3 regions of the Oceaniserpentilla sp. 4NH20-0058 genome follow, and region 1 is predicted to be linked to each of the others. Evidence: predicted binding sites of a transcription regulator. Region 1 holds the regulator's gene; each other region holds the start of a gene.

Region 1 (10,751 bases):
CACTAACATTCAAAGCCAGTACCAATAAGCCGAATATCGCCCCAATGACAAAAATGCCCACTATCAATTCCACTGACTTACCTTGCATAGCCACTCACTCCTAAAACCCACCTAACATGACCGCCGTTAATACGAAGTCTAGACCTAAAACAGCTAAAGAGCCTTGTACTACGGTTGCCGTAGTGGCCAAGCTCACCCCTTGAGAAGTTGGTTCAGCCCTCCAGCCATGGAATAAGGCTATCCAAGTACACACAAAAGCAAATACCAGTGCCTTAAACACCCCTTTCAGTACATCATCCACAAATAACACAGAATGTTGCATATTCGCCCAATAAGAGCCTTCATAAATCCCCAGTATTTCCACCGCCACAAATGCGCCGCCATAAATTCCAAGTAAGCTGAATAAAATAGTCAATAACGGCAAACTAATAACCCCAGCCCACAAACGAGGTGAAAACACGCGTTGATAAGGGTCTACTCCCATGATCTCCATGGCTGAAAGTTGTTCAGTGGTTTTCATTAGGCCAATTTCTGCAGTTAACGCAGAGCCGGCTCTTCCTACAAATAACAAGGCGCTCATTACAGGCCCAAACTCACGCAATAGAGATAAAGCCACCATTTGCCCTATGACTTCTTGGGAGCCATAGCTGCTTAAAATGTAATACCCCTGCAGGGCCAATACCATTCCAACAAATACACCTGCAACTAATATAATGGGTAAAGACAGCACCCCCAGATGAAACACCTGTGTTATTAACCGTCCACAAGGTCCTTTAAAACCTCGACCCCAGTTTAAAATATTAAGTAAAAATACGCCCCATTGACCAAGGGCTTGGCACAACCCAAGGGCCTTATCACCAAGATTAATAATGTAACTAATCATGCTGCATTACCTGATTTACAAAAGGTTCAGCGGGATAATGGAAAGGCACAGCAGCATCACCTTTAGCGTATAAAAACTGCTGTACAAATGGATCTGACGACTGACTTAGCTGATCAGGGCTGCCGCTTGCTACGACCTCACCTTTGGCAAGCACATAGACATGGTCAGCAAGAGATAAGGCTTCTGGTACATCGTGACTCACCAAAACAGTGGTTAACTTTAAGTCTTCATGTACTTGTCGAATAAGCTTCATGATAACACCCATTGAGATTGGGTCCTGACCGGTGAAGGGTTCGTCGTACATAATTAACTCTGGGTCCAGTGCAAGACTTCTGGCAAGGGCTACCCTTCGCGCCATGCCTCCGGATAATTCACTGGGCATCAATTGAGCCGCGCCTCTTAATCCTACAGACTCAAGCCTAATCAGCACTAAATCGCGAACCATGGATTCAGATAACTTTGTGTGCTCTCTTAATGGAAACGCCACATTGTCGAAAACCGACATATCTGTAAATAATGCGCCGCTTTGAAATAATAAGCTGAGCCGCTTCCTGACTTTAAGTAATGCTTTTCGACTCAAATCGGCCAAATGATCACTATCAAGTACGATTGAGCCCAAGTCAGGCTTAAGCTGTCCACACATCAATTTTAAAAGTGTGGTTTTGCCCGTTCCACTTGGCCCTAGAATGACCGTCACCTTCCCTTTTGGAATGGTCAGGCTTAAATCGTGGAATATGGCTCGTCCTTCACGACTAAAGTGTATGTTTTGCAGTTGCACAAAATTTTGTGTTGAATCAGACATGTCCAAACCCTGTGCTCTCAATTGCGTATCCTTTCACCTAGTATTCAGCATAGCTGGATCTTAGTACTCCACAACCAACCTAGAGCCTTGTTAGGCCGCAAAAAGCCTGTAGAATGCGCCGATTGTTTATATTTATGGGTGTTATCGATGCTATTAGCCTCTCTTGCCATTTTAATTGGGTTAATTGTTCTAGTATGGAGTGCTGATCGCTTTGTATTAGGTGCTGCTGCCACCGCTCGCCACTTAGGCATGTCTCCGCTACTCATTGGTATGACGATTGTGTCGCTAGGTACCAGTGCTCCGGAAATTTTTGTCAGTGCAACCGCGTCTTTAGATGGCTCGGGCATTTTAGCCATTGGTAACGCCTTGGGCTCCAACATTACCAACGTTGGCCTAGTTTTAGGGATCACCGCTTTAATCGCCCCCTTGCCCATTCAGGGCAGAATGCTGAAAAAAGAAATCCCTATTTTGTTGCTTGTCACTGTCATCGCAGGCCTCGTGATTCAAGACATGCACCTTGGCTTTTGGGATGGGGTTGTCATGTTGATCTGCTTAGTGATCACCCTATTTTGGTTGTTTAACGAAACCAACGAACAAGAAATTAGCGGCCTAGATGAAGAAGAAGTAGAGGCTATTGAGCATACCTCCACTGCCAAAAGTATAATGTGGCTTGTGATAGGATTAGTGGCATTAATGATTAGCGCCAAACTGCTTGTTTGGGGTGCAGTGGAAGTGGCCCGTTATTTTGGCATCAGTGAACTAATCATTGGTTTAACCATTATTGCCATTGGTACTAGCCTACCTGAATTAGCCGCCAGCGTAGCCAGCGCATTAAAAGGCCATCACGACATTGCCATTGGTAATGTGGTGGGCTCTAACATATTTAACTTACTAGCAGTGATGCCCATTCCGGGTTTAGTGGCCGGCACCGATATTGGCTCAGAAGTTCTGTATCGAGATTATGGCGCCATGCTGGCCATAACCTTATTACTGATTGCTTTTATTTACAGCTTTCGTCGTAAAGGCCGTGTCGGACGCAGCGCAGGTAGCATTTTGTTATTGGCCTATGCTAGTTATTTAGGTCTATTAATTTTCCAAGCTTAATTTAAAACATAAGAATTATTATGAAATTTATAGATTCAGCTGTTCGTACCATTAAAGCCGAGCGAGATGCCGTTGATGGCATGCTTGGCAAGCTTAATCAAGCCATGTTCACTAAAGCCTGTGAGTTATTATTAAACTGTAAAGGCCGTATTGTCGTCACCGGCATGGGAAAATCAGGCCATATTGGCAATAAAATGGCTGCCACACTGGCCAGTACAGGCAGTCCAAGCTTTTTTGTTCACCCCGGTGAAGCGGCCCATGGCGATATGGGCATGATCACCGAGGATGACGTGGTCATCGCCCTTTCTAATTCAGGGGAATCCAGCGAAGTCACCACATTAATCCCTCTAATTAAGCGCTTAAATGTACCGTTAATTGCCATGACTGGTAATGATCAATCTACTTTAGCGCAAGCCGCTGATAGTCACTTAAACACAGGTGTTGATAAAGAAGCCTGTCCATTAGACTTAGCCCCAACCTCTTCAACCACTGTCACCCTAGTTATGGGGGACGCACTGGCTATCTCGCTTTTAGAAGCCCGTGGCTTTACCGCTGAGCAATTTGCCTTCAGCCACCCTGGTGGCAGCTTGGGTCGTCGATTATTACTAAAAGTAAAAACTATTATGCATGCCAATGGTCAAATACCTAAAGTAGCGCTAGGAACTCCCATTAAGGATGCATTAATGGAAATAACACAAAAAGGCCTAGGCATGACCACCGTCATCAATGAAGACGGTGCCCTTGCCGGTATTTTTACCGATGGTGACTTACGTCGAGCATTAGATAAAGACGTGGACTTTCATACAACCCCAGTAGAAAACGCCATGACCCAAAACTGCACCACCATTGACCCTGAAAAACTGGCTGCAGAAGCACTGCAAGTAATGGAAGAAAAAAAGATCAACGCACTGGTGGCCATGGAGCTTGGCAAGGTGGTTGGTGTGATTAATATGCACGATCTACTCAGAGCAGGTGTGTTGTAATGCGCAAGCGTTATATCGTCACAATTTTAACGGCACTAGCCATCGTGGCGTACATGACCTTGGATGATCGAAATGCATCTGATGAAATTATAATCGAATCCTTAACAGATCAAGAGCCTGATTACATCATCGAGGGGTTGAACTCAGAGTCTTTTGATGAACAAGGTAACCTCATCCAACAAATCGCTGCCCGCAAAGCCTCTCACTACCCTGCTGATGATATTACCCTACTTGAAGCTCCTGCCGTGCTATTGCATGAAAACAATCTTCCCAAATGGGGCATCAAGAGCAACCATGGTCAACTGATAAAAGATCAAAACCTATTGTTAGAAGGGGACGTTATTATTGTCCCCTTACAATCTACTGCAAACGATTTTAGCCTAACCACCGAAAGCTTAAATATAGACTTACAAGAAAAGATCGCAGACACTGATCAAACTGTACTAATTGAAAGCGATACAAGCGAATTAAGCGCCATTGGAATGACCATTTTATTAGACAAACAACTGGTTAATTTTAAGTCGCAAGTCAGAGGACGCCATGTACCTAAAGCACCTTAAAATATTTTTTAGTTTACTCCTATTAACTCAGTTAAGCTGGGCACTACCGGATGATCGCCAACAAGAAATTCGGATCGCCAGTGACCAAGCTTCTTTAGATAAGCTAAAAGGGGAAGTCATTTATTCCGGTAACGTAAAAATGCAACAAGGCTCATTGAATATTGAAGCCGAGAAAATCACACTCAAGCGCAGCCCTGATGGCATTTCAGAAATCATAGCCCAAGGTACCCCCGCTCGATATGAACAAATAATAAATGCTGATGACGGCAAAACCTTAGCCTACGGTGAAACCATTATTTACAATACACAAAGTGATCAATTAACGTTATTAAAACATGCAGGTTTAGAGAAACAGGGTAATGTATTCTCAGGCGAGAAAATTGTGTATTCAATAAACGAACAAAAAGTAAAAGCTGAAAGCCCACAAGAAGACACCCGTATTCACATGGTAATTCAGCCTAAACAGGACAAGGAATCCTAAATCCATGGCAAAATTGCAAGCTCAGAATTTAGCCAAAAGCTACGGGCCAAGACAAGTTGTTAAAGACGTTTCCATGTCCATTGAAAGTGGGCAGATTGTTGGATTACTTGGCCCAAATGGCGCGGGAAAAACCACCTGTTTTTACATGATCGTCAACTTAGTTGCCTCAGATAAAGGCCGTGTTTTAATTGACGACACCGACATCACCAATTTACCTATGCATGGCCGCGCGCAAAAAGGTATCGGCTACTTACCACAAGAAGCATCAATTTTTCGTAAGTTAACCGTTGCAAATAATATTATGGCCATATTAGAAACTCGCAAAGAATTGAGCCATACTGAACGTAAGGAAAAACTTGAAAAACTGTTAGATGAATTCCACATCCAACATATTCGAGACAGCTTGGGCATGGCCCTTTCAGGTGGTGAACGACGCCGTGTTGAAATAGCTCGTGCGCTTGCTGCAGAACCATCCTTCATACTTTTGGATGAACCCTTTGCAGGGGTTGACCCCATATCAGTGGGAGATATAAAAAGTATCGTAAAACAACTGAAGAAACGCGGTTTAGGTGTACTGATAACCGACCACAATGTTCGAGAAACCCTTGATATTTGTGAGAAAGCTTATATCGTGGGTAATGGTCACATTATCGCAGAAGGTTCTGCTGAAGATGTTTTATCAAATCAGCAAGTCAAAGATATTTATTTAGGTGATGACTTTAAGTTGTAATCTTGTATATTCAGGGTAACAAGTCAAAGTGACATGGGATTAAGCAGTATTATATGAAAGCCTCGCTCCAACTTAAAATGGGTCAGCAGCTGACCATGACTCCTCAGCTGCAACAGGCCATCCGTTTACTTCAGCTTTCTACCCTAGATCTGCAGCAAGAAATTCAAAACGCTCTGGACTCAAACCCTTTGCTCGATGTAGATGAAGAGTTTGAAGGCGATGCCAATCAAGACATCAACTCACAAAGTGAAGACAAACAAGAAACTACCCAACCAGTAGAAGAAACCCAATCGGATGAGCCAACCGCCGCCGATGACTGGAATGAAAACATTCCGGACGAACTGTCTACCGACAGTGAATGGGACGATACTTGGCAAGCCTCCGCTGCCCCTACATCCATGACAGAAAGCCACTCAGGCTCATCATCTGGTGATGATTTTGACATGGATAGCCGAAACGGCAGTACTGATGATCTACGTGATCACCTATTATGGCAGCTTAACCTAACTCCTATGTCAGAAAACGATCACCTAATTGCCATCAACATCATTGAAGGTGTGGACGATGACGGCTACTTAAAAGTTGATCTTGAAGACATTGTTGGGTCATTAAACCCAGAGCTTGAAATTGAACTAGACGAAGTAGAAGCCGTATTACATTTACTCCAACAATTTGAGCCTAGCGGTGTATGTGCCCGTGATTTACAAGAATGCTTATCACTGCAACTGCGCCAACTACCCATTGAAACACCATGGTTGCCATTAGCTCAAACCTTAATCGATCAATACATCGACTTATTAGGCTCTAAAGATTACGCAGCACTTATGCGTAAATTAAAAGTCAAAGAAGACGAGCTAAAAGTGGTTATTCGAGGCATACAAGAATTAAATCCACGCCCAGGCTCACAAATTGATCCACAAACCAGCGAATACGTCATACCTGATGTTATGGTTCGTAAAATCAAAGGTGAGTGGCGTGTTGAATTAAACCCTGAAATTGCCCCTAAATTGCGCATCAATGACCACTACGCATCAATGGTGAAGCGCGCTGACAGCAGCGCAGACAACAATTTCATCAAGGATCACTTACAGGAAGCCCGCTGGTTTCTTAAAAGCTTACAAAGCCGTAACGAAACCTTGCTTAAAGTGGCCATGAAAATCGTTGAGTATCAACAAGACTTTTTAGAACAAGGGGATGAAGCAATGAAACCCTTGGTTCTGCATGACATTGCCGAGGCAGTAGGCATGCATGAATCCACCATTTCTCGTGTTACCACTCAAAAATACATGCATACACCGGCCGGTATTTTCGAGTTGAAGTACTTTTTCTCTAGCCATGTGAGTACCACCAGTGGTGGAGAGTGCTCATCAACCGCAATTAGAGCTATGATTAAAAAGCTCATTTCAGTCGAAAGTGCTAAAAAGCCTTTAAGCGACAGCAAAATTGCCAACATGTTAGAAGAAGAAGGCATCAAGGTTGCACGTAGAACTGTAGCCAAGTACCGTGAGGCGATGCACATTCCACCGTCAAACGAACGGAAACGCTTGGTTTAGCCATTAGTATATGGCGAATAAACGAGTTTTCGCCGATAAACTATTTATTAGATTATCAGCATATTCACGCACTCTGGAACTGGAGTGCCGACAGTAGGAGCCATCTATGCAAATTAATATCAGCGGCCATCATGTTGAAGTGACTCAATCCTTAAAGGATTACGTTCAGTCTAAAGTGGAAAAGCTTGAGCGTCACTTTGATAACATAACCAATGTACAAGTCACCCTGACCGTAGAAAAGCTCGCCCAAAAGGCAGAAGCCACCATCCATGCTGCTGGCGCCGATTTACACGCCAACGCAGATAGCGAAGACATGTACACCGCTATCGACAGCATGACGGATAAACTAGACCGCCAACTGCTTAAGCACAAAGAAAAGATGGTTAATCACCGTCATGGAAATAACCACTGATTCAATATGACTTCAAGTATTTCAAATATTCTTAATCTTGAGCGCACCCAATTGGGTGCGCACTGCAGTAGTAAAAAGAAACTCATTCAGCATGTTAGCCAGTTTTTAGCATCCAACATTGAGGACGCTCAGGCTGATGACATCTATGAACGACTCATTACAAGAGAAAAGCTGGGAAGCACCGGCATCGGAGAGGGCATCGCCATTCCCCACTCTCGCTTAGAAGAATGTATCGACACGGTAGGCGCACTATTTATTTTAGATGAGCCCATCGACTATGACGCCATTGATCGTCAGCCCGTTGATATTGTGTTTGTGCTTTTAGTGCCCGCCGAAGCCACCGAGCAGCATTTACAGACCCTCAGTATGCTTGCACAAAAATTCAGCAAAGAAACCTATCGAGAGCAACTTCGCTCAGCAAAAAGCCAACGTGAACTTTACCAGCTCGCCACCGCATAAATAAAAGGTTTAATTATGAAACTCGTGGTCATAAGTGGTCGTAGTGGTTCAGGGAAAAGTACCGCCCTTGATCTATTAGAAGATCTTGGGTTTTATTGTATCGATAACCTACCAGTGGCTTTACTGCAAAACCTACTGGATCAAATACAGAGCGAATCATCACAACTTACCAGTGTTGCCGTAAGCATTGATGCGCGCAACAATCAAACTGACCTAGCTAACTTTTCCATTATTCTTGATAAACTTGACCGCAAGCAATGCGAACTAGAAATCATCTATCTGGATGCCCACACAGACACCTTATTAACCCGCTTCAGTGCCACCAGACGAAAACACCCATTAACAGGGCCAGATGTACCGTTACTGGATGCCATTGAGCGCGAAAAAGCTCTGCTTCACAACCTCGCCGATTTAGCGGACTTAACCGTCGATACCACTCACCTATCCATGCATCAATTAAGAAGCTTAATTAAAGAAAGAGTGGTCCAAAAACAAGAAAATGAAATGTCATTGTTGTTTGAATCATTTGGTTTCAAACACGGCATACCTAAAGATAGTGACTTAGTGTTCGATGTACGCTGCCTACCTAATCCCTATTGGGACCCAAGTTTGCGTCAATACACAGGACAAGACGTAAAAATACAAACATTTTTAAAAGATGAAGACTCCGTCAATAAGATGTTCAATGACATACAAGGGTTCTTACAAAACTGGTTACCTGAATTTGAAGCTAATAATCGCACCTATATGACAGTCAGTATTGGCTGTACTGGCGGACAACACCGAAGTGTGTATATGGCTGAACGGCTTTTTAACGCCTACCAAGAGATTTACCCAAATGTTCAAGTACGTCACCGCGAGCTCAATCAATAATACGCTGAATTCCATGCGCTAACGCTGGACATCAACTCATTTGCTGGATATGGTAAGTCATTACTCATTTTTACACCTACTATCATGCTTGAAAACTCTGCAACAATAATAAATAAACTGGGTTTGCACGCACGCGCCGCCGCTAAGTTGGTATCCACCGCATCCGCGTTTTCCAGTAAAGTTAAAATTAGCTTCAATGGGAAAGAAGTAGACGGAAAAAGCATTATGTCCGTGATGATGCTAGCAGCCAGCCAAGGCTCTGAAGTTCTATTAAAAGTTAATGGCGATGACGAACAAGCGGCCATGGATGCATTAATAGAGTTAATTAACGACTTCTTTGGTGAAGGCGAATAACCTTTCCTCTCAATAAAACCTCAAATAAATCAGCTCACTAGGCTACACTTTTTAAACAAGGGGTCGTAGCCTGATACTCGCTTTATCGGTACAATCAACCCCTGATCTAAAGGGAACCCACTATGGCTAGGGGCGAACATAAGCACAATAAACTTGTCCATCTAGGTGCCGCTCTAGAAAGCGGTGCTTTGGCACAAGTGCGCCGTATCCTAAATAGTGATTTACAACCTGCCGATGTTGCCCACCTGCTTGAATCATCCCCCCCAAAAGAGCGTAATTTACTTTGGGACTTAATTGATGAAGAAAATGAAGGTGAAGTTCTTCAACACCTGAATGATGAGCTGCAAAGCTGGTTATTGAACCGAATGAGTGTTGAAGAAGTGGCCAACGCCATGTCTGACTTAGATACAGACGACGTGGCCGATTTACTTCAAATACTGCCTCATACAGTGACCCAAGAAGTCCTTACCACAATGGACTCACAAGACAGAGCGCGTATTGAAGCGGTTCTGTCTTATCCTGAGGACAGTGCCGGTGGTCTGATGAACACAGACACTGTAACGGTACGTCCAGATATTACGCTGGAAGTGGTATTACGTTACTTAAGGCGTCACCGCTCCCTTCCTGACATGACAGATAACTTATTAGTAGTAAACCGTCGCGATGAATTTATTGGTGTTCTTCCTATCAATAAAATTTTGGTCAGTGATGGCGATACCACTGTTCGAGAAATAATGAACACCGATGTCATTACTATCTCAGCGGATATGCCAGATACCCAAGTTGCACAGTTATTTGAACGTCACGATTTAATCTCAGCGCCGGTTGTAGATGAAAAAACATACAAGCTGTTAGGACGTATCACCATTGATGACGTGGTTGATGTTATCCGTGAAGGAGCTGACCACTCATTAATGAGCATGGCAGGTCTTGATGAAGACGAAGATACTTTTGCACCCGCATTTAAAACCAGTCGCCGTCGTGCTGTTTGGTTAGGTATAAACTTGCTCACAGCCTTCTTAGCCAGTGCCGTTATTGGGTTATTTCAAGGCACCATTGATAAAGTGGTCGCGCTTGCGGTATTAATGCCAATTGTCGCCAGTATGGGCGGCATAGCAGGTAGCCAGACATTAACTTTGGTTATTCGTGGCCAAGCTATTGGTCACATCGGCAGTAACAATATTGGCTGGCTGCTTAATCGAGAGTTCATCGTGGGTTTAAGCAACGGCGTACTTTGGTCTATTGTAATTGCGCTGGCCACCTATGCTTGGTTTCAAGACCTACAGATCTCCGTCATAATTGGCGTTGCTATCATTATAAATTTAGTGGTGGCCGCATTAGCCGGTGCATTTTTACCGATAATTATGCAACGCCTTAAAATTGACCCCGCCCTAGCAGGTGGCGTGGTATTAACCACCATTACCGATGTGGTTGGTTTTTTTGCATTCCTTGGCCTTGCGGCCAGTTTTTACTTATAAAGTTTGGTTTAAAACATGAACGAGCATGACGACGATCAGTTTGAAGAGTATTCAGGCCCCAGCAAATCTCAAGTAAAAC
Region 2 (10,751 bases), on a different contig from region 1:
ACTGAATATGTTTGGTGTACGTTCAGCCATGAACAAGTTGATTTGGATTTCTCCAATACACAAGTATTAAAAGAATTCGTCAACATCGTACGAAACTATTTGGATCATGGGATTCGTATTTTTCGCTTAGATGCAATTGCATTTCTTTGGAAGAAACTTGGTTCTAATTGCCTAAATTTAGACGAAACACATGAAGTTGTTCGACTTATTCGCACGTTAATAGAACATACGCAACCAGATGCGATCATTATAACTGAAACTAATATTCCAAATATCGAGAACTTAAGCTACTTTGGCAACGCCAATGAAGCACATTGTGTATATAACTTCTCTTTACCACCATTGCTGGTATATACATTGGTCAGTGGTAATTGTCGATATTTAAAACGTTGGCTAATGAGTATGCCTCCTGCACAACACGGCACCACTTATTTCAACTTCATTGCCTCTCATGATGGCATTGGACTAAGACCAGCCGAAGGCCTATTAAGTGACACTGAACTAGCAACACTTGTCACTACTATGCAGAGTTTTGGTGGTGAAATATCTTGGCGTGCGGGAGAAAATGGCGTTAAAAAACCCTATGAAGTCAACATCACTTTATATGATGCATTACAAGGAACTGAAGACGGCAAGGACGAATTAGGCCTGCAACGTTTCTTATGTGCCCATGGCATCATGCTAGCCCTTGAGGGTATCCCTGCATTATATATCCATAGCATACTAGGGACTCATAATGACTACGACAAGAAAGAACGTACAGGGCATAATCGGAGTATTAACCGTCATGAATGGGACTACGACAACTTAATCACAGAACTTAGCAATCCTGAGACCGACCATGCTCAAGTTTATACACAAATCACTCAGCTCATTAACTTACGTAAAGCGCAAAAAGCTTTTCATCCAAATGCAACTCAGTTTACATTACATATAAGTGATTCTATATTTGGGTTTTGGCGCCAAAGTATAGATCGAGGCCAAAGTATTTTTTGTGTATATAACATTACAGATAGCCAACAAAAAATGTTACTGTCAGATTTGAATTTAGTTGTGACTAATACATGGATAGACCTTATCAGTGGCATTGTGTTTGATAACACTCATGATGAAATAATTCTTGCACCTTATCAGATGATGTGGATAGCAAACGCATAAATTGGAGAAAAAAATGTCAGAAAAACTTAGTGTTAATAAATGTTTATTTCCAGTAGCCGGATACGGTACACGCTTTTTACCGGCAACTAAATCAATGCCAAAAGAAATGCTACCCGTTGTAAATAAACCGCTTATTCAATACGCAGTAGAAGAAGCAATGGAAGCCGGTGTTAGCAAAATGGGCTTTATTACTGGGCGAGGCAAGCGTGCTATTGCTGATTACTTTGATAATAACTATGAACTTGAGACAGAAATAGCCGGCAGCTCTAAATTTGATAAGCTCGCTGATATCAATCATGTTATGAATAATGGGCAATTCATTTTCATGCGCCAACGCGCCATGTTGGGATTAGGCCACGCTATTTTAACTGGCGAAGCTATCATTGGCCGAGAACCTTTTGCAGTGATTTTAGCCGACGATTTATGTGTAGCACCTTTAGAGCAAGACCCTTCTGCACCGACACCCAGAGCAATGGCTCAACTAGTCGAGTTATACAACAAATTTCACTGTTGTATTGTGGCCATAGAAGAAGTGCCAAAAGAAGAAACCGGCAGTTATGGCATTATTAGTGGCGTCGAAATTGAACCGGGTATTTACGATGTCAGCGATATGGTTGAAAAACCAAAGCCAGAGGACGCACCGACTAATATGGCTATTATTGGTCGATACGTTTTAACACCAGAGATCTTTGATTACCTTAAAGAGACAAAACCAGGAACCAATGGTGAAATTCAAATTACCGACGCGCTAAAACAAGTGGCAAAAGAACAACGAGTGATTGCCGTTAAATTTGAAGGACAACGCTTTGACTGTGGTAGTATTCCCGGCTTTGTAGAAGCCACCAATTACTTCTATGAGCACGAATTCAAAGGATAAGTCATTAGCCCGATTGATTAAAAGCCGCTCACTTGAGCGGCTTTTATTTTTTTACTAGAAATTAATAATTCACCAATGGCACACCTGCAATCCATTTATGTGCAAATAATACAAGTATATATGCAAATGTTCCTACCACGACAACCAACACATCGTGTTTCATAGGTACTTTTTTTGTTTGTTTTTTTGCCCCAGCTAAATTTGCCGTGAACATTGCCCAAAGGCTATAAGCCAAGAAACTACCAAATAATAAAATCGATGCCCTATCTGCATTTACCCACAAATGCATTGCTGACCATAGTACAACCCCCCACAACATTGGATGTCGTGTATATCGTTTTATATTTGTAGGCATATGTGAAGCGGGCTGTAAAATAATCGCGAGCCATAATATTAAATACATCAAGTGGACAGCCCAACTGGGGGTACTCCATTGTGGCATAGCTAATATAGGCTTATCTGCATACCCCATTACGATCAATACAAAACCTATTAATGAGATAATTGCGTAAACCGGTTTATAACCTTTTTGCCCCACCAAGAGTGAGAACTTGCGCTTGATAGGTGGAATTGTCGACACAATATGAACCGAGAAGAACAAAACCAACCCAACGATTAATAAATCCATCATTAACTCCATATTTTTAGCACCCAAGTCTGATAGAAGTTATACGTAAGTCATTTTTATTACAATGGTTTCATACAGTGTATAAAGTTTATCCATAGGGCGAATATATTTCACATCTACCATCATTTGGGCCAAACTTAACCATATATAATTAAAAAGCGATGAAGATTAATATGGTCAGCCCTATTTGGTCACCCTCTGCAGCCCGTATATCTGAAAGTAATATGACGGCCTTTGCCCAATATATTGCAGAAGATGGCCATAATGTTTCTAGTTATCAATCCTTGCATGACTTTTCTATCAGGTTACCTCAATTATTTTGGAAATATGTTTGGAATTACGCATCCTTTATTGAGCATAAGCCTTACCAGAATGTACTAGAGCAACCAAGCAAGATGCCTAATGCTAAATGGTTTACAGGCAGCCGATTCAACTTTGCAGAAAATTTATTAAAATTCAGACATGACCATACAGCACTCATTGCCTATGATGAGCGAGGAAAACAGCAGTCTATTAGTTATGCTCAACTATATTTAAAAGTAGCTAAACTAAGCCAACATTTAAAAGAAATTGGCATTCAGCCCGGAGATAAGATTGCGGCATTTAGCCCAAATATTCCCGAAGCTATCATAGCCATGTTAGCCTGTACCAGCCTTGGCGCTGTATGGTCCAGCTGCTCACCGGATTTTGGTACTCAAGGTGTTTTAGATCGTTTTGGTCAGATCCAACCTAAAATACTTATCACAACGGATGGTTATTTTTATAATGGAAAAAAACAGAATAACCTCGAAAAACTCAGTTCTATTTTGAGCCATATCCCAAGTATCCAGCATGTCATATTGGTGCCCTATTCAGATAAGAACATCACATTAAATCAAACTCAGAAACAACTAAAAACCTCTGCAAACATATCACTGTGGGATGCATGCCTAGATAATGAGGCATTAGATATTGAGTTTTCTCATCAAAGCTTTGATCATCCCCTTTATATCTTATATAGCTCAGGTACAACAGGCAGCCCTAAATGCATAGTGCATAGTGCAGGGGGAACACTGATTCAACATTATAAAGAATTGGTTTTCCATACAGACGTCAAACAAAGCGACACTGTTTTTTACTACACCACATGTGGTTGGATGATGTGGAACTGGATGGTTAGTACCTTAATGACAGGTGCCACTTTAGTCATTTATGATGGCTCACCTTTTTTCCCAGAGCCAAATGTACTATGGAATATGGCAGAAACGGAAAATATAAGTATTTTTGGCACCAGCGCCAAATACATAAGCGCTTTAGAAAAAGCAAAATACTCACCCAATGAAAAACACTCATTAAAAGCGTTGAAAACATTACTCTCCACAGGCTCGCCATTAAGTGATGAAAGTTTTGAATATATTTACAACAATATCAAGCAAGACATTTGTGTAAGCAGTATTGCCGGTGGTACAGACATCGTTTCATGCTTTACCTTAGGTAATCCGAATCTGCCTGTTTACAAAGGCGAGATACAATGTCTGGGGTTAGGGATGGCCGTTAATGTATATGATGATGCCGGTCAACCTGTTAAAAACAATATCCGCGGCGAACTTGTCTGCGAGAAATCATTCCCTTCCATGCCTATCGGCTTCTACAATGACACAAGTAATAAAAAGTATTTAGCCAGCTATTTTGAGCGCTTTGATAACGTATGGGCACATGGTGATTTTGCAGAAAAAGTTGCACACAATGACAACGGAAAAACCTACACCAGCCTAATTATTCACGGGAGAAGCGATGCAATTTTGAATCCGGGCGGAGTGAGAATTGGTACGGCTGAAATTTATCGACAAGTCGAGAAGATCGAAGAAGTACTTGAAAGTATCGCAGTTGGTCAAACATTAATACATGACCCTACTGATATCCGAGTCATTTTATTCGTACGCTTAAGAGAACATGTAACACTCTCTAGCGAACTTGAAAACAGAATCAAAAATACTATTCGACAAAACACCACGCCAAGGCATGTACCCGCTATTATTGTGCAAGTGAGCGATATACCCAGAACCTTAAGTGGAAAAATAGTTGAAATCGCAGTGAGAGAGACAATTCACGGCAGACCCGTTAAAAATAAGGACGCACTACTCAATCCAGAAGCTTTAGATTTATTTAAAAACTTATCACAACTTGAACAGTGAGCTAGTGAATATGGCGCTCTTGATGAGTTAAAAATAACTCTAATAAGAAACCTTTTTAAAATAAAGGTTAAAAATAAGAAAGTGATAACATATGAAGTTAACACTATTCTTAAAAAATAAAAGAGAATTATGTACCCGCTCAATTTCTAATTGGAATGTAATTATTTTTTATTTTAAAATTAATAACGACCATTTACACCTTAAAAGGATATTTAGTATTTGAAACTATCTCATCTAAATCTACATTACCCCAACTAAAATCCGGTACATCTTCAACTTTTCTACCTAAATACTCACTATGACAATATAGACCCTTAACAGGTCGAAACTTCAATTGTTTAGGTAAAACATTTTTTGAAAAGCGACCTACAATCGGCGTAGACATCCCCGAATCTAAACATTCAAAGCCCATTGATTTAGAGAATAAAACCCTCAACCCCATATCACTAAACTGGAAAAAATTCCAAGGTCGTTCATGAGATGAGTTAGAAAAATGAGTTTCAACAAATACCATTCCGCCGACTTTTAATAACTTTGAAATTTCTTGAGAAACGAGCCATGGCATTGCAAAGTGCTCAAAACATGCAGATGAAAAAATCAAATCAAATTTATTATCTTCATCAAAATATGTTGATAATTTATGGGCATCTCCAACTACATCTACATTTTCGCCCGGATAGTAGTCGAAACCAATATATTCACAGTCCGATAATTCCTCCCTTGCCCTTGATTTTCCAGTGACCTCCCTACTTCCAACCTCTAGAACTCTCCAATTATTCTTTTTTGCCAAATCAAATAAATAGTTCTCCCATTGTGTATGTTGCACTAATTCTGGAGTAGGTACATCTTTCCTTAAGAACCAAAAATCAAAGTATTGACTTAAGTACGCAGAAGGTTTCAATAATATTGGAATTATTTTGTTTTTATTAAATAATTTAATTTTCATGCAATACTCAATAAATTTAACTCAATACTTAAAATCATACCGACAACTGATACACACACATATTCACAGCACTGGCCAAATTCAACGATTCAATAGCACCGCTACCGGGAATAGTGAACGCCTGCGTATTTAGCACCTGTAATGCGTCTCTGGGCACGCCACGGGCTTCATTACCAAACAAGTAACAAGGTAATTGAGTAAACGCTGGCGAGTTAACAGGCTCACCATTCATATCTAAATAGGCAAATGTTTCAAAGCGATTTGATAAATCCCTTAGCTCTACATCTAGCTCCATGGGTACATGGAAAATAGCCCCCATGCTTGAGCGCACCACTTTTGGGTTAAACGGATCAACCGAATTTGGACTAATCAATAGACGGAAACCACCAAACCAAGCCAGCGTTCTCAATATTGTGCCAAGGTTACCTGGGTCTTGTACTTCATGTAGATAAATACAGCGCTCATTTTGGTTCTTTAATGCTAACCCTTGTGCCTGCTTTAAATCTGGCAAAGGCACACAAGCAATGATCCCTTGAGGAGATTTGGTATCACTTAACTGCGCCATTTGTTTTTTGCTGATGGTAAAAATTTTAAAATCAGTGTCTATATTGTTCGCCCATTCTTGGTATTCTTCTGTTACATATAATTGCGTGCGCTTGAAGTTTTCAGGGTTAAGCTGTGCGGACTTTTGCAGTTCAAGAACAAGATGCTCCCCTTCTACCAAATAAAAACCAAATTGAGTACGGTATTTTTTTTGATGGAGCTTTTTGGCGTCATCTAATTTCATTTTACCATACCCTTTAAATCCGCCAGCATGTCATGAACTAACGCTTCGGCTACTTTTATACCATCAACTCCTGCCGATAATATACCACCGGCATAACCTGCACCCTCTCCGGCTGGGTATAGGCCGCGGGTATTTAAGCTTTGTAAGCTGTCTCGGTCACGGGTGATACGAACTGGCGAAGAGGTGCGGGTTTCAATCCCAGTTAAAATAGCATCAGGCCTATCAAAACCGCGGATTTTTTTACCAAAAGCAGGAAAGGCTTCTCGCATGGCTTCTATGGCGTAATCGGGTAAGGCATCGGCTAAATCTGTGAGCTTAATTCCCGGTTTATACGATGGTTCAACGTCACCTAACTGGGTTGAGGCTTTACCTTTTACAAAGTCCCCTACTAATTGCCCGGGAGCACTGTAATCACGGCCACCCATTTCAAATGCGTGGCTTTCTAGTTTTTCTTGAAGTTCTACCCCTGCCAATGGGCCACCCGGAAAATCTTGTTCTGGATTGATGCCCACCACAATACCTGAGTTGGCGTTGCGTTCGTTACGAGAATATTGGCTCATGCCATTGGTGACGACCCGTCCTTCCTCTGATGTGGCGGCCACGACTGTTCCGCCAGGACACATACAAAAGCTGTAAACCGCACGGCCATTTTTCGCATGATGTATCACCTTGTAGTCCGCCGCCCCTAATTCTGGGTGACCTGCATATTTACCTAAGCGAGCAGTATCAATTAACGATTGAGGGTGCTCTACCCTAAAACCAATGGCAAACGGCTTAGCTTCAATAAACACACCTTTTTTATGCAGCAAACGGAAGGTATCTCTTGAGCTGTGGCCTAGCGCTAATATCACATAACGGCTGTTAATGGTTTCACCATTGTCTAGACCCACTTGGGTAATGCGACCATCTTCAATTTGGATATCGGATACTTTACTTTCAAAGCGTACTTCGCCACCTAATGCTTTGATTTCCTCACGCATCTTGGAAACCACCCCTGTTAAACGGAACGTACCTATATGGGGTTTGCTCACAAACATGATTTCTTCTGGCGCCCCAGCCCTTACAAACTCGTGCATAACTTTACGCCCGTAGAATTTAGGGTCTTTAATTTGGCTGTACAATTTACCGTCAGAGAACAAACCTGCACCCCCTTCTCCATACTGAACATTAGATTCTGTATTCAGCTCATGTTTGCGCCATAGTGCCCATGTGTCTTTGGTGCGGGCACGAACCTCTTTACCACGCTCCAATACAATGGGTTTATAGCCTGCCTGAGCCAATGTGAGCGCTGCAAATAACCCACAAGGGCCAAAGCCAATGACCACAGGTCGCTCAGTTAAATCGGCAGGAGCATCGGGTACAGGGTAATAATTGGTATCAGGAGCGGATTTGACATGAATGTCGTCTTCAAATTTAGCCAACACCACCGCTTCGTTTTTAATGGTGGCATCTAATATATATACGAATTTAATCTCGGTGTTTTTTTTACGGGCATCATAGCTGCGTTTAAAGACAATGAATTCCACAAGATCGGCTTTTGGGATGCCTAAACGTTTAAGTAACGCAGCTTCAATGGCTTCTTGAGGATGATCTAAAGGTAGTGCTAATTCGGTAATACGGATCATACTGTATCCTGGCCGGTGACTCCGGCAAAGGTAATAAAAAACCCATTGTACCGCTAAGCCCCTATATTGTCAGGCAAGTGAGGCATATAGCATGAGAGTATTTTGCGACAACCTCCGCAAGGCGTAAAAACAATCAAATTGCCAAAAAACAAAGCTTTTAACCATTCGTATAAATAACAAACAATTCCCACCGTTGAAACATTTATCTACCAAAAGAAAACCCCAATGGTGTGCAACCTGCCTAAAAGTAGCGCATCTCAAAGCAAAATATACTCGTACACTCGACTCCGTTATCAATACAGCCTTAGTTAGTGCTCTCCTTATGCCACGTATTAGCCTTAGCATCTTCGCACCAAAAGACACCAACAGAAGAATTATTGCGCGATAATTGTTCATTTTTTATTTAAATTCTTAGCCACGGCCTATTAATACTAAGACTTCATGAGGATTTTCTATTTGGCATTTAACTTGCTAAATCTATGCATAGGGTAATCTTGGTTAATAAACCAATCTAAAGTGAGCAATCACAAACCTGACACAATTTGCAATGGTATAGCTAGGGTTCCGACTTTTCTAAAAGTGACTGGTCCGAGAGCTATCGACCTCTTCAACTCTTAAGTGATACGAAAAGGTTACACGGCGGGAAAAAAGCCCGGGAGAATCAATTGGCATTAGCCAAGATTACTCGTATGTAACCATAAATCACTTGGGAGAACCCAATGAAAACCTTTACTACTAGCGTTCTATTAAGCGCATCTATCGCCTTTGGAGCTTTAACAGCACCTGTTGTTCACGCTAAACAAGACTTCAAAGTTTGCTGGTCTATTTATGTGGGGTGGATGCCTTGGGAATATGGCAGCCAATCTGGCATTGTCAAAAAATGGGCTGACAAGTACGACATAAACATCGATGTTGTACAGTTCAACGATTACGTTGAATCCATGAACCAATATACCGCAGGTGAATTCGACGCGTGTACCATGGCTAACGTTGATGCGTTAACCATTCCCGCCGCTGGCGGCGTTGATTCAACAGCACTCATCGTCGGTGACTTCTCTAACGGTAACGATGCCGTAATTCTAAAAGAAGGCAAATCCATTAAAGACGCAAAAGGCCAAAACATTAATTTGGTTGAATTAAGCGTGTCTCATTACCTGCTAGCTCGTGGCCTAGAAAGTGTAGGTTTATCTGAAAAAGACGTAAAAGTAGTTAACACATCAGACGCCGACCTTGTAGCTGCTTTCACCACAAAAGATGTAACAGCCGTTGCCACTTGGAACCCACTTGTAAGTGAAATACTGAATATGCCTAAGGCAAACAAAGTATTTGATAGCTCAAACATTCCAGGCGAAATCATTGATACCTTAATTGTAAATACCAAAACTCTAAAAGAAAATCCAAAACTGGGTAAAGCGCTGGTAGGGGCTTGGTATGAAATTATGGCTGAAATGGAAAAAAAATCAGCCGTGCGTGAACACATGGGTAAAGCATCCGGTACAGACCTAGCTGGCTTTGAAGCGCAATTAGCTTCAACCAAAATGTTTTACCATGCAAAAGATGCCGTTAAATTTGTGAATAGCCCTGCCCTTAAAAACACAATGCAATATGTTGCAGAGTTCTCATTTGATCACGGTTTACTTGGCGATGGCGCTCCTGATGCGGGGGTAATCGGCATTGAAACGCCATCAGGTATTTACGGAGATAAAAACAACGTTAAATTACGCTTTGACGCCAGCTACATGGATATGGCAGCTAAAGGGAAACTGTAATTTAAAACTCAACTCACATTTAAAGTACCTATAGATTAAAAAATAAAACAACAAGGACGTTGTTTAACTTTAATCATGGTTAATTCATCGCCATAAACCCACTTGATTGCGAGAGTCTCATGAAACGTTGGATAAATATAAAGCCTTCCAAGCCTCTGGCAATTGCCTTGGGAGTCATACCGTTTTTCTTATTGATGATTCTGTATCAAGTGGGATCAGAAGCTCGTAAGGCAGAAAACCCTCAAGACAAACTATTGCCTAGTGTGAGCCAATTTCAAAGCGCCATAGACCGATTAGCATTCACCCCCAGTAAACGCACCGGTGAATATGTGTTTTGGCAAGACACCACAAGCAGTTTAAAACGACTTTTAACAGGTGTGGCCTGCGCCGCATTTATCGGGTTAATGTTAGGATTAATTACCGGAGCTATTCCATTAATTGGTGCCAATTTAAACCCTGTAATTACCGCCATTTCGTTAATCCCTCCCATGGCTGTATTACCCTTATTATTTATTGTATTTGGTTTAGGTGAATTATCTAAAGTAATGTTAATCATCATTGGGATTACCCCTTTTTTAATTCGTGACTTATACCAGCGAACACAAGACATTCCACAAGAGCAGCTAGTAAAAGCACAAACCCTAGGTGCAAATTCTTTTCAATTAATCACTCGCGTACTGTTGCCACAAGTATTACCAAGACTAATGGATGCACTACGTTTAAGTTTGGGAACCGCTTGGTTATTTTTAATCGCAGCGGAAGCCATTGCAGCAACCGATGGCCTAGG
Region 3 (10,751 bases), on a different contig from region 1:
GATGATGAAGATATTATATTTCAAACTTCTATCTTCCGGTTTTTATATGATGATGGTGTTATAGAGTCTCAGATTTTTCCTGACTTAATATCTTATAAGCCCCTCCAGATTGATTTAGTTGATCATCCCGTGATGTTACGTGCGATAACAACCGATATTGAAACTGGAGTATGTCAGTCATTATTTTCAGGGCCCCAAACTATACAAATTGCTGTTGAATGTAATGATCCGTTAGCATGTGACGGATCAGGGAATTCCAATTTTTTAATTGATGGAAATTCAATATCTGAAAATACCGGTTCAGTAGGCTCTTATACCTCTGTTTTGTTGAATTTCTCTTTAAATAGTACGGCGCGGTTGCCTGATGTTGTGTATCAAGATGCGGGCAGCATAACATTACATGCTTTTAAAGCATTATCTGGGAGTAATATATTGGGTGCATCCCAATCCATGACGTTTATTCCTGCTGGTTTTTGTCTTAATGTAAATGAAATTAATAGTGAATGTGCTGGCAGTAATGATGCAGATTACGCCAGTTGTAGTGTATTTAAAAAATCAGGAGAGTCTTTTTCTGTTACAACAAGTGCCCAAGGCTGGGAATCTAATGGGGATCTTGATTTCTGCGATAATAATAAAACGCTTTTGTCGTTTAATCATGCGGTGAATTTATCACCTAGTCTGATAGCTCCCAGTTCCGGCTTTACGGGTTATATTACTCAAACTAGTGCAGATCTTGTTGCTGGAACAAAAACATTTGATATGGCATGGAGTGAAATGGGGGTTGTGAGCCTTGATATAGGTGGGAATAGCTATTTATCCAAAGATTTACCTGTTACTTCCTCTAAGCCTATTGGACGCTTTACTCCAAGTTCATTCCGATTGACGAAACAAGATGATGGTGAATTCAACTCAGCGAATAACGGCTTTACATATACAGGGCAAATTAATGAATTTGGTGACGGTGTAATTACCTATGATAGTGCGCCACAGTATCAGTTTGATGCAGTTAATGCTTTTCCAGCTGCGGATGTACTACAGAACTATATTGGTGATTTTTTCAAGAATCCACAGCCGACATTAAACGTGACGTTAAATAACGTGGGCAATGATAATGTTACACCTTTAACATTAAATTCAGTTTTATCTGCACATGCGTTTAGTTATCAATCTTCTAACTCAATATATTCAGCCAGTTTTAATTTATTTGATCATTATTATGTAGAAAGAACCATGCTGGCATTAATCGCTCCTTTTGATTTGGATGTGTTGATTAATATTAATAGCTTTTCAGATGATGACAATATAACGGGAAATTCATTGAGTTTTACGCCTATAGGTAGCGAGGTTAGATATGGGCGTTTAAATATAGAAAATGCTTTTGGTTCGGAATTAAGCGAACTTACACATAATATGTATGCGGAATATTATGACGGTCAGACATTCCAATTAAATGAATTGGACTCTAATACTAATGTGGATATCAGTGAGTTTTTTAATTTTCTAGTGACGGACGTAGGTGACGCTTCAACCCCTCTTATTACGGGGGACACTTCATTAAGTGGTCAAGATTTTGATTCGGGTTCGTTAAATGCAGGGATATGGCGGTTGTCTTGGAGTGCCCCAGCTAATGGCCATTATGGAACCATTACTACACAATATTCGTCTCCGTCATGGCTAACCTATAACTGGGATGAAAGTCTAGATACCAGTGAAGAAGGGCCAATTACAAATGTGACGTTTGGACGCTATCGAGGCCATGATAAAATTATCTACTGGAAAGAACTTTATTAGCCCATGCTCTTAGAATCTAAACTTCATATATTTTTAAATTATAAATCCTTAAATTATTCATGCACTATACTTAATACAATTCTTCAATAGGATATCTTCGATGATTACTTTTGATACTGAGTTAGGAGGGTATGACGTTGATATCAGTGGACGAACATTATTATTAAATGTTCGTGGTGTGATCGAATTAGAAACCGCATTGCGTTTTATGCTTCAAGCTAAAGTTCTTATTTCTCAATTACCTCATAACCATTGGGCATCTTTAGTTGATTTGACAGAATGGGGCTTACATCCACCTGAGGTGGTTGAGTTTATCCATGAGTTTCAAAATTGGGCAGAAGATAATGGCCAGCTGGCTGAAGCCGCGGTCGTGAATAAAAGTGTATTGAAGATTATGGCGAGAGAAAAAGACGCACAATTTAGGCGTAATAAAACGGTTAAGCAGGAATACTTTGATAAAAGAAGCGAAGCTGAAAATTGGCTTCGCATTCTTTCTTTTATGAGTGAGTTCTCGTCAGAGGATTAATCAATCTCTTCCTCTTCTGGGCTGTCTTCCATACCCAATTCTTTAATCTTACGGGTTAACGTATTACGACCCCAGCCTAGTAATATTGAGGCATCACGACGACGACCTGCTGTGTGCTTCAGTGCAGTTTCAATCATGATGCGTTCAAAAATAGGTACGGCGGAATCTAAAATCCCTTTTTTACCTTGAGCTAATTGCTGGTCAGCCCAATTTCTGAGCGCGTGCTCCCAATTATTACTGGTTGTGGCTTTTTCTTCTTGGTTTAGTAGCTCAGGGGGTAAGTCGTTAATATGCACTTCACGACCAGAGGCCATAACCGTAATCCAGCGACAGGTATTTTCTAACTGGCGTACGTTACCTTGCCAAGGAAGTGTGCATAGGTAATCTTCCGTTTCGCTTTTCAGTACTTTTGCTTCTACGCCTAGTTCTTCGGCTGCACGATTTAAAAAGTGGTGTAATAAACGTGGTACGTCTTCACGGCGCTCAGCTAAGGCAGGTAAATGAATACGGATAACATTCAAGCGGTGAAATAAATCTTCTCGGAATGTGCCTGCTTTTACTAGGCCTTCTAAGTCTTGGTGGGTGGCTGCAATGATTCGCACATTTACCTTTACAGGTGTACTACCACCTACACGGTAAAATTCACCATCTGCTAATACTCGTAATAAACGGGTTTGGGTATCTGCAGGCATATCACCGATTTCGTCTAGAAATAAGGTACCGCCATCGGCTTGTTCAAAACGTCCACGGCGTTGACCGCCTGCACCCGTAAACGAGCCTTTTTCATGGCCAAATAATTCACTTTCAATTAAGTCTTTTGGAATGGCAGCCATGTTTAATGCGACAAAAGGCTGTTCACTACGGGGACTGTGTTTGTGAAGAGCGTGAGCGACTAACTCTTTACCGGTTCCTGATTCACCGTTGATTAATACAGTGATATTAGAGTGGCTTAAGCGACCAATGGCACGAAACACTTCTTGCATGGCAGGTGCTTCACCAATGATTTCAGTGTTCTTATAGGGTTCTGCCGGCTCTTGGTTATTAAGTGATGCTGTTTCATGTTTGTGAGCTATGGCGCGTTTTATAAGGCCAACTGCTTCATCTACATCAAATGGTTTTGGCAGGTACTCAAAGGCACCTTTTTGATAAGAGGTAACAGCACTGTCTAAGTCGCTATGAGCGGTCATGATGATTACCGGTATATTTGGGTCTACATCATGGACTTGCTGTAATAGTGTTAAACCGTCAATGCCTGGCATGCGTACGTCACAAATGATGGCATCTGGCACTTCTCGGTTTAATGCATTGATGACTTTGTCGCCGTTTTCAAAGGATTGGCTTTCAATGTTATCTTGCTCTAACGCCTTTTCTAATACCCAGCGTATAGAACGGTCGTCGTCGATAATCCAAACTTTATTCATGGCTTAGTCCCAATCTTTAAAATATATTTTTTTGCACTTGAGCGGAATAATCGTTTTGATCAAGCTCTAGTGGTAAGTAAATTGAAAAATGCGTTTGTCCCGGCTTGCTATCACATTCAATAATTCCCTGGTGTTGATTGATTATGGACTGAGCGATGGATAGCCCAAGTCCGGTGCCTTCGGCTCGACCACTGACCATTGGGAAGAACAAACTTTCTCTAATGTTTTCTGGAATACCAGGCCCGTTATCGATAATGCTTAGATGCAATACGAGTCTGTGTTTAGTGTGGCCAATGGTGAATTGGCGAATTGCCCGAGTTCTTAATGTGATCTCGGGGAAGTATTCAGGGTCTTGCTGCCCCAATAATGCTTGCATTGCATTACGGGTAATATTCAGCACCACCTGAATAAGTTGCTCTTTGTCGGCCAAAAACTCAGGAATACTTGGGTCATAATCTCGACGTAATTTAAGGTGGCCTTCTGCTTCTACGAAAATCAAACTGTGTACTCGCTCGAGTACTTCGTGGATATTAGTTGATTTTCGTTCGAGTAATTTATTGGGCCCTAGCATTTTATCTACTAGGTTTCTTAAGCGATCGACTTCTTCAATGATGATATGGGTGTATTCTTTCAGTTCATCATTATCTAGCACGCGCTCTAATAATTGTGCGCTACCGCGAATGCCTCCTAAAGGATTTTTAATCTCATGGGCCATACCACGTACGAGTGCTTGGGTTGTGGCTTGTGCTGTAATGAGTTCTTCTTCACGGCTAATGCGTAACAAACGATCACGTGGGTGCATCTCAACAACGAGGCACATGGTTTTATCAAACTCAACAGGACTAACACTGTAATCTAGTGTGATGATTTGTTGATTCAAAAGCTTAACTTCGGCTTCTCGTTTTGTGAATGAGGTTTCTTGGCTAAGAGATGCTTCGAAGGTTTGCACATCCTGCTTAACATCTAAGAAGACAGTTTCAGCAGCTACGCCTACACAGCGACGACCACTGACTTGCAAAAGAGCCTCAGCAGCAGGATTGAGGTATTGAACAGACAGCTGATCATCTAGTACTAATATTGAACTATTTAGATGATTGATCAGTTGCTTATAAAAAACGAAATCGGCCATAACATATCTTTTCCTAGGTAATGGCCTTGTAGCAAGAAGTAAGCCATTTCAATTTTGCACTGTTATTGCCAAACCCTCCCATGAATAGGTGGTTCACAAGGGTGCTTTAGTTCGAAAGAACAAAATCAATGGTCAATATAGCACTATAATGATGCAGGCGTGCACCATTAAGAGCGTGAGCGATTTAATATGGATGGGCGTTGTACGTGGATACGGCGTTTAGGGCTAATAATTAGGGCTTTATTACCATTACGAACTTGTAGCTGAAGCAGGTGGGAGCCGCGGTTGAGGCTGTCTAGTTCGAATTCTAGCTTACGGGATTTTTGCACGATTCGACCGTTTAATAATAATACGATTTCATCTTTGGGTTGAAGTTCTGGTTGAATATGCAGCAGTAATTTAACCTTTCCTAGGTCTTTGGATGTAATGATGTGGTCTTCTTTGGGGCTAATTATTTCAAGGGTGTCATAACCTTTAAATTCATTTTCTTCGTCGGTTTTGGTGGAATCTTCATTTTGCACTATTTTGGGCATATTCACTTCTTGAATACTGGGAAGTTCAGCCTTGTTTGCATGAGCAGGTGGCTCGTCGCCATAAACACGACCACCCTCTTTATTTATCCAAGTGTAAACTTGTGCATAACTAAAAATAGGCAATATCAAAAACAGTAGGGATATAATTTTCATAAATAGCTCTCAGTGAAGCTCTACTGTATCTGTTTTTTTTGTGTATTTCTCAATAAAGCGCACAAAATTGATATTCGGAGATGAGAGATGAGAGATGAGAGATGAGAGTAGAACGGTGTTAGATCAAGCGAAGCGAGATCGTAACTCATGGTTTTCTCGGTAGTCATTTTTGGGTGCAATGGTGGGTTACGCCTTCCCTTCTCTCATGCTAACCCTCTCTACGATTACAAGTGGATTCCGCCTCGCTCCTCCGGAATGTTGAGCGGGTTCAAGCGAAATACATCTTGCATCCACCATCTAACATCTAGTGTTATGAATTGCGCTCAACATTTTTTAAAAACAGCCCGTAGGCTGCTCCTTTTTATACTTGTTTAATCTAAAAGAATTAAACCCAGTAGTACATGTCAAACTCAACTGGGTCATGGGTAGAGAGTTGTGTTCAACACTTGCTAAATCTTAGCCATAAAAAAGGCCGCCGAAGCGACCTTTCTTTTTTGAGGTCAAACTTGCGTCTGACCCCCGACATTTAGCGCCTGACTCTTAAACAGAGTAGTACATGTCAAACTCAACTGGGTGAGTTGTGTGTTCAACACGATACACGTCTTCCATCTTAAGTTCGATGTAAGCTTCAATCATGTCTTTAGTGAACACGTCACCTTGAGTTAGGAAGTCCATGTCTTTTTCAAGTTCAGATAGAGCTTCACGTAGGCTACCAGCAACCTGAGGGATTGCAGCAGCTTCTTCAGCTGGAAGATCATATAGATCTTTATCAGCAGCATCGCCAGGGTGAATCTTGTTTTTAACACCATCAATACCAGCCATTAGCATTGCTGCGAATGCTAGGTATGGGTTAGCACATGGATCAGGGAAACGAGCTTCAACACGCTTACCTTTAGGGCTTGCAACGTAAGGAATACGGATAGAAGCAGAACGGTTACGTGCAGAGTAAGCAAGCATTACTGGAGCTTCAAAACCTGGGATCAAACGCTTGTAAGAGTTTGTTGATGGGTTAGTGAATGCGTTAAGTGCTTTAGCGTGCTTAATGATACCGCCGATGTAGTAAAGCGCAGTTTCAGAAAGACCTGCATAGCCGTCACCAGCAAACATGTTTTCGCCATCTTTCCAGAAAGACTGGTGAACGTGCATACCAGAACCGTTATCACCAACGATAGGCTTAGGCATGAAAGTCGCTGTTTTACCGTATGCGTGAGCAACGTTGTGTACAACGTATTTCATCATTTGAACTTCATCAGCTTTCTTAACTAGAGTGTTAAATTTAACGCCGATTTCGTTTTGGTTCGCGGTTGCTACTTCGTGATGGTGTACTTCAACGTCAAGGCCGATTGCCATCATGGTGTTACACATAGATGCACGGATGTCGTGTGAAGAGTCAACAGGAGGAACTGGGAAGTAACCACCTTTAACGCGAGGACGGTGACCCATGTTACCGCCTTCGATTGGGTTGGCAGAGTTCCAAGCACCTTCTTCAGAGTTCAGTTTGTAGAATGCACCAGACATGTCAGCGCCGAACTGAACGTCATCAAAGATGAAGAATTCAGGCTCAGGACCAAAGAATGCAGTGTCGCCAAGACCTGTTGATTTCAAGAAGTCTTCAGCACGCTTAGCAACAGAACGTGGGTCACGCTCGTAACCTTGCATGGTAGAAGGCTCGATGATGTCACAACGTAAAACTAAAGTGGCATCTTCAGTGAACGGATCAAGGAAAGAAGTAGTGTCGTCTGGTAAAAGAATCATGTCTGATTCGTTGATGCCTTTCCAGCCTGCAATTGAAGAGCCATCAAACATTTGGCCAGTTTCGAAGAATTCTGCATCAACGTAAGAAGCAGGGATGGAAACGTGCTGCTCTTTACCTTTTGTGTCGGTGAAGCGTAGGTCTACCCACTTCACATCATTATCTTTAATCAGCTTCAGAGTGTTCTCTGACATGGTGCTCTCCAATGGTTGATGACGATTTGCGTCAGATTTTTAACGATTGCTCTTGTAATAAGTAGCTTGCACTTAGTGCACTGCCCGAACTTAGAGCAAAACGCATGCCATTCGTTAAATGGGCGTATAATAAGGGACTTCAAGGGGCTTAAGGAAATAAGGCCAAACCTATTTGTTTTATTATGGTGCGTTATTTTTATTTATGCTCATAAGTGGTGCATATGGGGTGATGAATGTCTCTTTCCAGTAGAATCCATCAAATTTAGCCTGCACATTATAGGTTCAACCGCCCCTCTAAGATAGCGTGATTGTGCTCACTGAAGGGACATTTTTAGTTAAATATGCAAATTGACTGAAAAGTGAGCGAAAAAAGCGTTTTTTCTATGGGTTTTCATAGCTTGCATGGCATTAGATGGCTATAATCGCCGCCTAAATTTTTAAGGCAGTTTCCTTGCAACGTACTCTTTAGGTTTGAACTTGAGCCAAAAAGAGGCAGTGATAGTCGATGCGGGGTTTAGAGGCTTAATCGTCTCGGGTAATTTTTGTGTCTACGGGCGAAGAAATTATGGCCTAACACCAATCGAGCGCGCATCACACTGCAGATAGCGCCATGCAGTTTTTTTATTTTAGGCATGTTAACAGCAAGGCCTGACAGGATATCTATATGATTGAAAACCTACGCAATATTGCCATCATCGCTCACGTTGACCATGGTAAAACAACACTGGTTGATAAGCTTCTTGAGCAATCAGGCACCCTAGATCGTAAAGAACTAGGTGGCGAGCGTGTGATGGACTCAAACGATCAAGAAAAAGAGCGTGGTATTACCATTCTTGCGAAGAACACTGCAATCAAATGGAACGAATACCGTTTCAATATTGTGGACACCCCTGGACACGCCGACTTTGGTGGTGAAGTAGAACGTGTAATGTCCATGGTTGACTCTGTGCTTTTGATCGTAGATGCGGTTGATGGCCCAATGCCGCAAACACGCTTCGTAACGCAAAAAGCATTTGCCCGTGGCTTGAAGCCAATCGTTGTTATTAACAAAATTGACCGTCCTGGTTCTCGCCCTGACTGGGTAATGGATGAAGTATTCGATTTGTTTGACCGTTTAGGTGCCACTGAAGAGCAACTTGATTTCCCTGTTATCTATGCCTCAGCTATTAACGGTATTGCAGGAACGGATTTCGAAGATATGGCTGAAGATATGACGCCGCTTCTTCAAGCAATTGCTGATAACGTACCAGCGCCTCAAGTTGATCCTGATGGCGACCTTCAAATGCAGGTTTCATCTTTAGATTACGACCCGTTCAAAGGCGTTGTAGGTATTGGCCGTATTACTCGTGGTACGTTGAAAACCAATCAACAAGTAACGGTTATTGATGCAGAAGGTAAAACTCGTAACGGTAAAGTAGCTGAAGTAAAGGGTTACCATGGCCTGCATCGTGTAGTGGTACCTGAAGCCACTGCTGGTGATATCGTTTGTATTACAGGTATCGATAAGTTAGGTATTTCTGACACTCTTTGTGTACCTACAAATGTTGAAGCATTACCACCACTGTCTGTTGATGAACCAACAGTAAGCATGACTTTCCAAGTTAACGATTCTCCGTTTGCTGGTAAAGAAGGTAAGTTTGTAACGAGCCGCAATATTGCAGAACGCTTAGAAAAAGAATTGATTCACAACGTGGCATTACGTGTTGAACAAGGTGATAGTCCTGAGAAGTTCAAAGTATCTGGTCGTGGTGAGCTTCACTTATCTGTATTAATTGAAACCATGCGTCGTGAAGGCTTTGAGCTTGCTGTAGGCCGTCCTGAAGTGGTTCAAAGAGAAATTGATGGTGTTATTCAAGAGCCATATGAACAAGTCGTAATCGACGTTGAAGAGCAGCACCAAGGTGCAGTGATGTCTGAAATGGGCGATCGTCGTGGTGAAATGACCAACATGGTTCCAGATGGTAAGGGTCGTGTACGTTTAGAGTTCATCATGCCTGCTCGTGGCTTGATCGGCTTCCGTGGCGACTTTATGACCATGACTTCTGGTTCTGGTATTTTGACCAATGTTTTTGATCACTACGGTGAAGTGAAAGCAGGCCCAGTGGCTACTCGTCACAACGGTGTATTGGTGTCTATGGTTGCAGGTAAAGTATTGGGCTATGCGCTATTTACTTTACAAGAACGTGGTCGCTTGTTTGTTGTGCCAGCACAGGAAGTATATGAAGGTCAGATCGTTGGTCTGCACTCTCGTGATAACGACCTTGTGGTTAACCCAACCAAAGCTAAGCAGCTAACCAACGTTCGTGCATCTGGTACGGATGAAGCGATTAACTTGGTTCCACCAGTTAAGCACACATTGGAGCAAGCACTTGAGTTCATCGAAGACGATGAATTAGTTGAAGTAACACCTGAAAGCATCCGTATTCGTAAGAAGTTCCTTACTGAAAACGAGCGTAAGCGTGCAAATTCAGCGAAGAAAAACAAGTAATAACTAAACCTAATTTAGGTTAATAAAAAAGCGATGAGGTCATTCATCGCTTTTTTTGTGGGTAATAAACAAGATTAGGTTAGTTTTTACTTATTCTTGCTTTGCATTTTAAGTAATGCTTCTCCCATGACTTTATGTACGGCGTTAATGCCCTTGAGTGGGCGGATCATGACTTTAAAGTCAGTGATTTTACCTGCGTCATTCCACGTGATCATGTCTACACCATTCACAAGAATGCCTTCTAGTTCTGTTTCGAATTCCAGTAATGCAAATTGAGTATCGTAAACTTCGCGTACATACTTGAATGATTCGTTGCCTAAAGTCATTAGTGCTCCTGCAAGATACATTTTGGTAATGCTTTTACCAACTTGTACGGTATGTACCACTGGAGAATACATTTTTGCATCTTCGGCTAAGATATCATCTAGAAGATCGATATTTTTGCTTTCTGCGATTTGGTGCCATTGTTTTATTACATCAGGTGTCATTGTGACTCTCGTTATTATTGTTATTTATTAGGTCAGTGTTGCAGGTTTTGTAAAATATGAAAAGTATTGCTACTTGCAATGATTGTAAGGTGGGGGTTAATAAAGAATCAAAAAAAGGGCCCTAAGGCCCTATAAATGTTTTACTTATTAGTGGCGATTAAAGCGCGGCAAATCTTTGTGTTTGGTAATCGCTATTACCAAATAGAATTTCAATCATTGTCATGCGCTTGAAATAATGACCTACATCTAATTCGTCAGTAACACCGATACCGCCG

The links. Region 1 encodes sigma-54, which starts transcription at its own class of promoters, with help from an activator protein. Its sites were predicted from a motif close to TGGCACNNNNNTTGCTNT; they were not measured.
Positions count from the first base shown of each region.
Region 2: a site for sigma-54 is predicted at 8,653-8,670, ahead of ABWV45_RS10210 (putative urea ABC transporter substrate-binding protein). Genes of this name have one in related genera too.
Region 3: a site for sigma-54 is predicted at 7,593-7,610, ahead of glnA (glutamate--ammonia ligase). Genes of this name have one in related genera too.

Region 1 covers NZ_BAABWE010000002.1:53,440-64,190, forward strand. Annotated here, with positions in the region: gene mlaD (outer membrane lipid asymmetry maintenance protein MlaD) at 1-88, opposite strand, end outside; gene mlaE (lipid asymmetry maintenance ABC transporter permease subunit MlaE) at 101-883, opposite strand; gene ABWV45_RS03410 (ABC transporter ATP-binding protein) at 876-1,685, opposite strand; gene ABWV45_RS03415 (calcium/sodium antiporter) at 1,833-2,789, shown strand; gene ABWV45_RS03420 (KpsF/GutQ family sugar-phosphate isomerase) at 2,810-3,772, shown strand; gene lptC (LPS export ABC transporter periplasmic protein LptC) at 3,772-4,332, shown strand; gene lptA (lipopolysaccharide transport periplasmic protein LptA) at 4,313-4,813, shown strand; gene lptB (LPS export ABC transporter ATP-binding protein) at 4,818-5,543, shown strand; gene ABWV45_RS03440 (RNA polymerase factor sigma-54) at 5,597-7,096, shown strand; gene hpf (ribosome hibernation-promoting factor, HPF/YfiA family) at 7,203-7,508, shown strand; gene ptsN (PTS IIA-like nitrogen regulatory protein PtsN) at 7,515-7,967, shown strand; gene rapZ (RNase adapter RapZ) at 7,983-8,840, shown strand; gene ABWV45_RS03460 (HPr family phosphocarrier protein) at 8,925-9,194, shown strand; gene mgtE (magnesium transporter) at 9,317-10,672, shown strand; gene yjgA (ribosome biogenesis factor YjgA) at 10,688-10,751, shown strand, end outside.
Region 2 covers NZ_BAABWE010000007.1:22,866-33,616, reverse strand. Annotated here, with positions in the region: gene ABWV45_RS10245 (sugar phosphorylase) at 1-1,158, shown strand, start outside; gene galU (UTP--glucose-1-phosphate uridylyltransferase GalU) at 1,172-2,035, shown strand; gene ABWV45_RS10235 (NnrU family protein) at 2,097-2,666, opposite strand; gene ABWV45_RS10230 (acetoacetate--CoA ligase) at 2,837-4,837, shown strand; gene ABWV45_RS10225 (class I SAM-dependent methyltransferase) at 5,031-5,783, opposite strand; gene ABWV45_RS10220 (TrmH family RNA methyltransferase) at 5,818-6,570, opposite strand; gene ABWV45_RS10215 (NAD(P)/FAD-dependent oxidoreductase) at 6,567-8,195, opposite strand; guanidine-I (ykkC/yxkD leader) riboswitch at 8,741-8,856, shown strand; gene ABWV45_RS10210 (putative urea ABC transporter substrate-binding protein) at 8,915-9,964, shown strand; gene ABWV45_RS10205 (ABC transporter permease) at 10,084-10,751, shown strand, end outside.
Region 3 covers NZ_BAABWE010000004.1:172,964-183,714, forward strand. Annotated here, with positions in the region: gene ABWV45_RS07485 (DUF6701 domain-containing protein) at 1-1,791, shown strand, start outside; gene ABWV45_RS07490 (hypothetical protein) at 1,892-2,317, shown strand; gene glnG (nitrogen regulation protein NR(I)) at 2,314-3,738, opposite strand; gene glnL (nitrogen regulation protein NR(II)) at 3,755-4,867, opposite strand; gene ABWV45_RS07505 (DUF4124 domain-containing protein) at 5,035-5,553, opposite strand; gene glnA (glutamate--ammonia ligase) at 6,094-7,500, opposite strand; gene typA (translational GTPase TypA) at 8,165-9,988, shown strand; gene ABWV45_RS07520 (nuclear transport factor 2 family protein) at 10,075-10,476, opposite strand; gene ABWV45_RS07525 (acyl-CoA dehydrogenase family protein) at 10,634-10,751, opposite strand, start outside.